3 regions of the Streptomyces sp. NPDC057900 genome follow, and region 1 is predicted to be linked to each of the others. Evidence: riboswitches for the same ligand, from Rfam matches in the RefSeq annotation. Region 1 holds a riboswitch; each other region holds the start of a gene.
What was found. Region 1 has a riboswitch for cyclic di-AMP ahead of ACFVQ0_RS19690 (transglycosylase family protein). Riboswitches for the same ligand answer to the same signal wherever they lie in the genome.
Positions count from the first base shown of each region.

Region 2: another riboswitch for cyclic di-AMP. It lies ahead of ACFVQ0_RS10210 (NlpC/P60 family protein); the one in region 1 lies ahead of ACFVQ0_RS19690 (transglycosylase family protein).
Region 3: another riboswitch for cyclic di-AMP. It lies ahead of ACFVQ0_RS23715 (C40 family peptidase); the one in region 1 lies ahead of ACFVQ0_RS19690 (transglycosylase family protein).

Region 1 is NZ_JBHVOI010000004.1:491,894-494,148, reverse strand. It holds gene eno (phosphopyruvate hydratase) at 1-104, opposite strand, end outside; gene ACFVQ0_RS19690 (transglycosylase family protein) at 418-1,164, opposite strand; cyclic di-AMP (ydaO/yuaA leader) riboswitch at 1,169-1,340, opposite strand; gene ACFVQ0_RS19685 (transglycosylase family protein) at 1,689-2,255, opposite strand, start outside.
Region 2 is NZ_JBHVOI010000002.1:630,120-632,374, forward strand. It holds gene ACFVQ0_RS10210 (NlpC/P60 family protein) at 19-1,218, opposite strand; cyclic di-AMP (ydaO/yuaA leader) riboswitch at 1,217-1,381, opposite strand; gene pcrA (DNA helicase PcrA) at 1,638-2,255, shown strand, end outside.
Region 3 is NZ_JBHVOI010000006.1:208,795-211,049, forward strand. It holds gene ACFVQ0_RS23710 (LysE family translocator) at 1-602, shown strand, start outside; gene ACFVQ0_RS23715 (C40 family peptidase) at 637-1,110, opposite strand; cyclic di-AMP (ydaO/yuaA leader) riboswitch at 1,114-1,286, opposite strand; gene ACFVQ0_RS23720 (hypothetical protein) at 1,616-1,924, opposite strand; gene ACFVQ0_RS23725 (ATP-dependent Clp protease proteolytic subunit) at 1,932-2,255, opposite strand, start outside.

The DNA.
Region 1 (2,255 bases):
GCACGGCCCGTGCTGCCGTCGTCGAGGCCAACCTCGACCTCGACCGTGGGGTTGCCCCGGGAGTCGAGGATTTCCCGGGCTACGACGACGTCGATGGACGGCACGAGGCATCTCCTTCTGGGATATGACGCTGGTTGTGCAGGGTCACTTTGGCCTTGCGACAAGAGCCTAACCGGCCCGGCCGTCTCAGTCGGCCGCCCGCCCGTCCCCTGGGACGAAAAAGGACCCAAGAGCAGTCATAGCGGGATGAAAGGCCAGAAATTTACTGGCCAGTAACTACAACAGTTGAACAGTCGGCACGCACTCGCGCGAGCCACCGGGGCCGCCGGACCGGCGGCCGACGGGCCCCGGCCCGGCACGCGTGGGGGGAAGACGCGAACCGGGCCGGGGAGTTCGGCGAGGAGAGTGGGTGCCGGACTACTTCGTCAGGTGGAGCTGCTGACCCGGGAAGATCATGTCGGCGTCCTCGACGATGTCCTTGTTGAGCTTGAACAGCTGCTGCCAGCCGCCCTTGACCTTGTGGTCGGCCGCGATCTTGCTCAGCGAGTCGCCGGTGACGACCTTGTACTCGCCGTCACCCTTCTTGACCTTCTCGCCGGTCGGGGTGGTCACGGTCTTCTTCTGCCCGGCCTCGGGGGCGGTCGAGCGGTCCGAGCGGTTGGTGGCCGGGGCCTCGGTGCGCTCGGCCTTCTTCGGCTCGGCCTGCTGCGCCGGGGCGGACTCCTGCTTGGGGGCGGCCTCCGCCTTGGGGGCGCTGGAGCCGGTGTCGACGCCCGGGTCGACGCCGTCGTTGGTCAGGTTGCCGGCACCGGCGCAGGACCAGGCGCCCGGTCCCTGCATGTCGAGGAGCTTCTCGGCGACCGCGATCTGCTGGGCCTTGCTGGCCAGGTCGGCGCGGGCCGCGTACTGCGTACCGCCGGCGGCGGCCCAGCTGGACTGCGAGAACTGCAGACCGCCGTAGTAGCCGTTGCCGGTGTTGATGGACCAGTTGCCGCCGGACTCGCACTGGGCGACCGCGTCCCACGTGGAGACGGAGGCGGCGGAGGCGCCGGTGGCACCCATCAGGGGCACGGCGATGGCGGCACCGGTCACACCGGCGAGCGTGGCGATACGGACGGCCTTGGACGGGCGGCGGTGCTTGTTGCCCTTGCTGTTGAGCAGCATCGAGACTTCTCCTCACCGACGCCTGCGAGGTGAGCTGTCGGGTTCGGGCCAAGTGAGTTGCCCGGTCGCACGTCCTAGCGCACGACTTAACCCCAAGCCGGTCCTGATCCGTCTTGCGACGATCGGGCCCGGCACTTACCTGGGTCCCCCGCTCCTGCCTACGGCGCTTTACGCGTCTGTTCCCTTCGACCGACGGCAGGATTCGGCGTGACGATCGACGGGGCCCGCGGTGCGAGCGGTTCTGACCGTAAACACACCGAACCCCTACATTCAAAGAAGGACATACCGGATAAGCAGCCCTTATTTGCATCTGATTAACGTCTATTTCCGCAGGTCGGAACGGATGCGGGGGGACCTCCCGGACAAGACACGCGAGTTCACGCGAAGAGACCCATGTCTCACTTAGTCAAAAGTGGGACATAGGCCTCTTAAGTACCCCAGGATCGAGGCGTCTTCGGCTGTTGATCAGACCGTTTCCACGGCCGCTTCCACGGCTGCTTCCACGCTCGTCTCCGCGCCCGGTCTCAGCCGGTCTTCACACCGAGATCGAGGTGCTGACCGGGCAGGATGAGGTCGGGGTCGGAGCCGACGGCCGCCTTGTTGGCCTCGTACAGACCGGTCCAGCCGCCGGGCAGCTCCTGCGCTTCGGCGATGGCCCAGAGGTTGTCGCCGGGCCGGACGGTGTACGTGCCGTCGGCGGCCGGCGCGCCGGGGCCGCGTCCGTCCGCGTCCCCGCGCGAGGCGTGCCGCCCCGAGTCCCGGCCGTCACCGGTCCGCTCCGGGGCCGGCGCGCCGCGGTGCTTGCCGACCGCCCCGGCGGACGGGGAGGACCCGTCCCGGCCACCGGAGGTGTCACCCGCCCCGGCGGAGCCGGATGCCGGGGGCGTGGCGTCAGGGGAGGCAGAGGCGTCCGGCTCGCGGTCCTCGCGGTCCTTGCCGGCCGGCTTCGACGTGGTGTCGCCCGACGGGGCCTTCGTGGCGTCCTCGGACGCGTCGTCCGCCGGGTCCGCGCTCTCTGACGGATCGGCAGTCGCGGACGGGTCCGCGCTCCCGGCCGGGTCCGCGCTCTCCGCCGGGTCCGCGGACGGGGT
Region 2 (2,255 bases), on a different contig from region 1:
ACCCGCCGCGACGGCGGCCTAGCCGGGACGCACACTCCCGTAGATCGGCATGTAGTAGATCGACTCCTCGCGCACATTGGCCCCCGGCTTCGGCGCGTGGATCATCATGCCGTCGCCCTTGTAGATCCCGACGTGGCTGATGTCGTCGTAGAAGAAGACCAGGTCCCCGGGCTGAAGGTTCTCCGTGGCGATCCGGGTGCCGACGTTCACCTGGTCCCAGGTGGTCCGGGGAATGGTGACGCCCGCGGACTTCCAGGCCGCCTGGGTCAGCCCGGAGCAGTCGTACGAGGACGGGCCGGTGGCCCCCCAGACGTACGGCTTGCCGATCTGGGCCCTGGCGAACGCGAGGACCTTCTCGGCCTTCGTCGTGGCGCTGCTGTCCGAACCGGAACCCGTGCCGGTGCCGGTGCCGGTGCCGGTGTCTGACCCCGTGCCCGATCCCGTGCCCGTACCGGAGCCCGTGCCGCTCCCGCCGGCGGCCTCCTTGGCCTTGCGGTCGGCCTCCGCCTTCGCGGCCGCCTGCTTCTTCGCCAGCTCCTCGGCCTTGCGCGCGGCCTCGGCCTTCTTCTTCTCCTCCAGCTCGGCCAGCCGCGCCTTCTCCTGCGCGGTCAGCTTCGACAGCAGCGTGCGCGCCTCGGTCAGCTTGTTCTGCACGTTCTGCTTGCTGGTGCGCAGCTTGGTCTGCGACGCGGTGAGCGTCTCCAGGCTCGTCACCGCCTCGGCCCGCTTCTTCGACGCCTCCGCCTGCTTCGTACGGAAGTCCGTGACGGCCTGCTGCTGGTTGGCGGCCATCCGGTTCATCAGGTGGGTCTGGTCGAAGAACGACTGCGGGTCGTTGGCCAGGAAGAAGGTGGCCGTCGGCGCGAGCGCGCCGTCGCGGTACTGGGCGGCCGCGTAGTTCCCGAGCGTGCGGCGGGCGTCGTTCAGCTTGTCGGCGCGCTTGGCGATGTCGTCCAGCAGCGCGTCCACCTTGGTGCGCTGCGCGGCGGACGCCTCTTTCGCCTCGTCGTAGTGCTGGGTCGCGGTCCCCGCCTGCCGGTAGAGGTCGTCGACCTTCTTCTGGACGTCCTCGATGCTGGGCTTCGGGGCCGGGGCCGCCAGCGCGCTCTGCGTGGACAGCAGGGTCACGGAGGCCAGTGCGGCCGTTGTGAACCCGATGGCGGGGGTGGTGCTGCGCACCCGGGGGCGCGGTTTGCGATGCGATGCCAAGGCCGGCATTTCCTTCCGTGGACCGCCTACCGGGTTAGCTGTCGGGTTCGGGCGGAACGGAAGGCTGCCCTACGGTCCTGGTGGGGGTTGCGGACCGATTCACCCCGGTGCTGCGTGTGGGTCCCCGGTTCCGGACCCCGTACGGGCGGCCCGGATTCGGCGTGGACGCCCGCTCGGCGTGGTTCGCCTCTGGGGGTACGGCCGTCCGAACGAGCACGCTAGCCAACTCATGGTGCCGCTGTGAAGGTTGATGTTCGATATGCCCGATACATTTTCGTGACCTTGCGGAACCGGTGCGGTACGGCCGGGCGCGGCGGGGAGATTCCCTACACAGGGTGGCCCGGACATCGCCGTGTGTGGCTCCGGCGGGTACGGGTTCTGCCGTGCGGGCCCGGGGTGTCAGTGGGGCCGCCTAGACTCGGACAGCGATGAGCAGCCTCTTTGACGACAGTTTCCTGGCCGGCCTCCAGCACGCGGAGGACGGGCCCCCGCCGCCCCCCGAGGACTCCGCACCCGAAGCGGTGCCGGAGGACCTCTTCGGAGGCGTGTTCGACGGGCCCCCGCCGCCCCGCGACGCGTACTACCGCGACGGGGCCCACCGCCCGGTCATCGACGCCGCCGCGCTGCTCGACGGGCTGAACACCGAGCAGCGCGCCGCCGTCGTGCACGCGGGCTCCCCGCTGCTCATCGTCGCCGGGGCCGGTTCCGGCAAGACCCGGGTGCTGACGCACCGCATCGCCCACCTGCTGGCCGAGCGCGGGGTGCACCCCGGCCAGATCCTGGCGATCACCTTCACCAACAAGGCCGCCGGCGAGATGAAGGAGCGCGTCGAGCAGCTCGTCGGCCCGCGCGCCAACGCCATGTGGGTCATGACGTTCCACAGCGCGTGCGTCCGCATCCTGCGCCGCGAGTCGAAGAAGCTCGGCTTCACCTCCTCGTTCTCGATCTACGACGCGGCGGACTCCAAGCGGCTGATGGCCCTGGTCTGCCGCGATCTCGACCTCGACCCGAAGCGCTTCCCGCCGAAGTCGTTCACGGCCAAGGTG
Region 3 (2,255 bases), on a different contig from region 1:
TGCCCGGAGCGGACTTCACCGTCGTCGTACGCAACGCCCTCGCCTCGCGCTCCGCAGGGGTGGCGACCGCGCTCGGCGTGGCCGGGGGCCTGCTCGTGCACACCGCGCTCGCCGTCGCCGGGCTGGCCGCCGTGCTGGTGGCGGTGCCGGTGCTGTTCCGCACGGTTCAGCTCCTGGGCGGGGCGTACGTGCTCTACCTGGGCATCAGCGCGCTGCGTGCGGCCCGGCGCGGCCCCGGGCAGGCGGCGGCCGCCGAAACCGCCACCGGGCGGGACGGTGACGCGCACGCCACGAACGGGACGCGGCGCGCACTGCGCCAGGGCTTCCTGACCAACGCCCTGAACCCCAAGGCGCCGGTGCTCTTCCTCAGCCTGCTTCCGCAGTTCGTCCCGGCCGGGGCCGCCCCGCTGCCCCGTACGCTGCTGCTCGCCGCGATCGTCGTACTGCTCGCACTGATCTGGTTCCCGGCCGTGGCGCTCCTGGTGGACCGGCTGGGCCGGTGGCTGCGCCGGCCGCGCACCGCCCGCGCGATCGAGGGCGGCAGCGGCGCGGCACTCACCGTGCTGGGGGCGGTACTGGTGACCGGCACCCTGGTGCGCTGACGCGGGGCGCGGGTCATGCGGCGGGGCGGTGGCGTCAGCTGACCCGGCCGTAGTAGACGCTCTTCGTCCAGATCTTCTCCAGCCGCACCACGGCACCGGTCTTCGGTGAGTGCCAGATCTTGCCGCTGCCCGCGTAGATACCCACGTGGAAGACGCTGCGGCCGGAGTGGAAGAAGACCAGATCCCCGCGCTGCCGCTTCGAGGCGGAGATGTGCCGGGTCTTGTTGTACTGCTGCTGGGCGGTGCGCGGGAGCTTCTTGCCCGCTTTCATGAACGAATAGAGCGTCAGACCCGAGCAGTCGAAACGGCTGGGGCCGGTGGCGCCCCACCGGTACGGCGATCCCTTCTTCGACGCGGCGATGTTGAGCGCCTTCATCGAATGAGTCGCGGCCTGGGCGTCGGTCACGGCGCCGGGGACGAACAGCGTGCCGCCGACGGCTGCGAGAGTCAGAACCGAGGCCGTGGTGGCTCGGGTGAGGAGAGACGGGACATGAACCTGCGCAGTCATGCGCAACCCTTCGTCAGCCGCCTGTGAAGGATGACCTGTCGGGTTCGGGCTGGCGAAGTCGCCCGGCCGCACGTGGCGGCTTCACCCCGAGGGACGACCGGATCTCCGGTCGGCCCGTTGTGCTCGGGTCCTCCACTCCTGCCGATCCACTCCTGTCGACCAGGCATCCGGACAGCGGCAGGACTCGGCGTCCGCCCGGACCGCCCCGCCGCGGTGGCGGGGGCTTGTCGTCCCAGGGATCTTGACTCACCGAACGCCGGATTTCCGAGGTGAAACAGTGATATGTGAGGCTCATCACGACTGACCCGTTCGGGTGGACAGGGGCCCTTACGGGGGGTTGCCGTACTTCTCCTTCCAGTGCCGTACCAGGGGCGGAACGGGAGATTTCACCCACGACCCACTTCGAAAGCGCAAGTTGGCCTGTCCCTCCTGCGAGGTAACACCTACGCCGAACGAGCGAGATAATTCGGTCCAGCTGTCGGGCGTGTCGGCGCAAGGGAGTTGATCAACTCGGCGGGTCGGGCGGCAGGGTGAGCCGCCCGGCGCGGCGCTCCCCGTCCAGCACCCGTAACGCCCGCGTCAACGTGGCGGAGTGGATCCGGCTTTCACCCCGCTCGTGCATCAACGTGAGCGCGTCCCGCAGGGCCGCGGCGTGCGAGGCGAGCGCCTGTGCGGCGCGCAGCGCCCGGTAGGTGTCGTCGGCGCGGGCCGGGTTGATCCGGCCCAGCTGGTCGACGACTTCCAGGTATCGGTCGACGAACTCGCCCTCCGCGCGGGTCAGGGCGGGCAGCGGCGGGAACTCGGGTGGCCGCATCGCGGGTTCACCTCGCGGCGGGCGGCAACAGGGGCCCGCGGTTCTGCAGGACGTGGTCGATCAGCCCGTAGGCCTTGGCGCCCTCGGCGTCGAGGATGAGGTCGCGCTCGGTGTCGTCGGAGATCCGCTCGGCGGGGCGGCCGGTGTGACGGGCCAGCATGCCCGTCAGCGTCTCGCGCATCCTGGCCAGTTCCCGGGCCTCGATCTCCAGGTCGGACGGCTGTCCCCGCACCGGCTCCGGGAGTTCGGGCTGCTGCAGCACGACCCGCGCGCCGGGCAGCGCGTGCCGCTTGCCGGGAGCTCCCGCGGCCAGCAGGACGGCCGCGCCGGC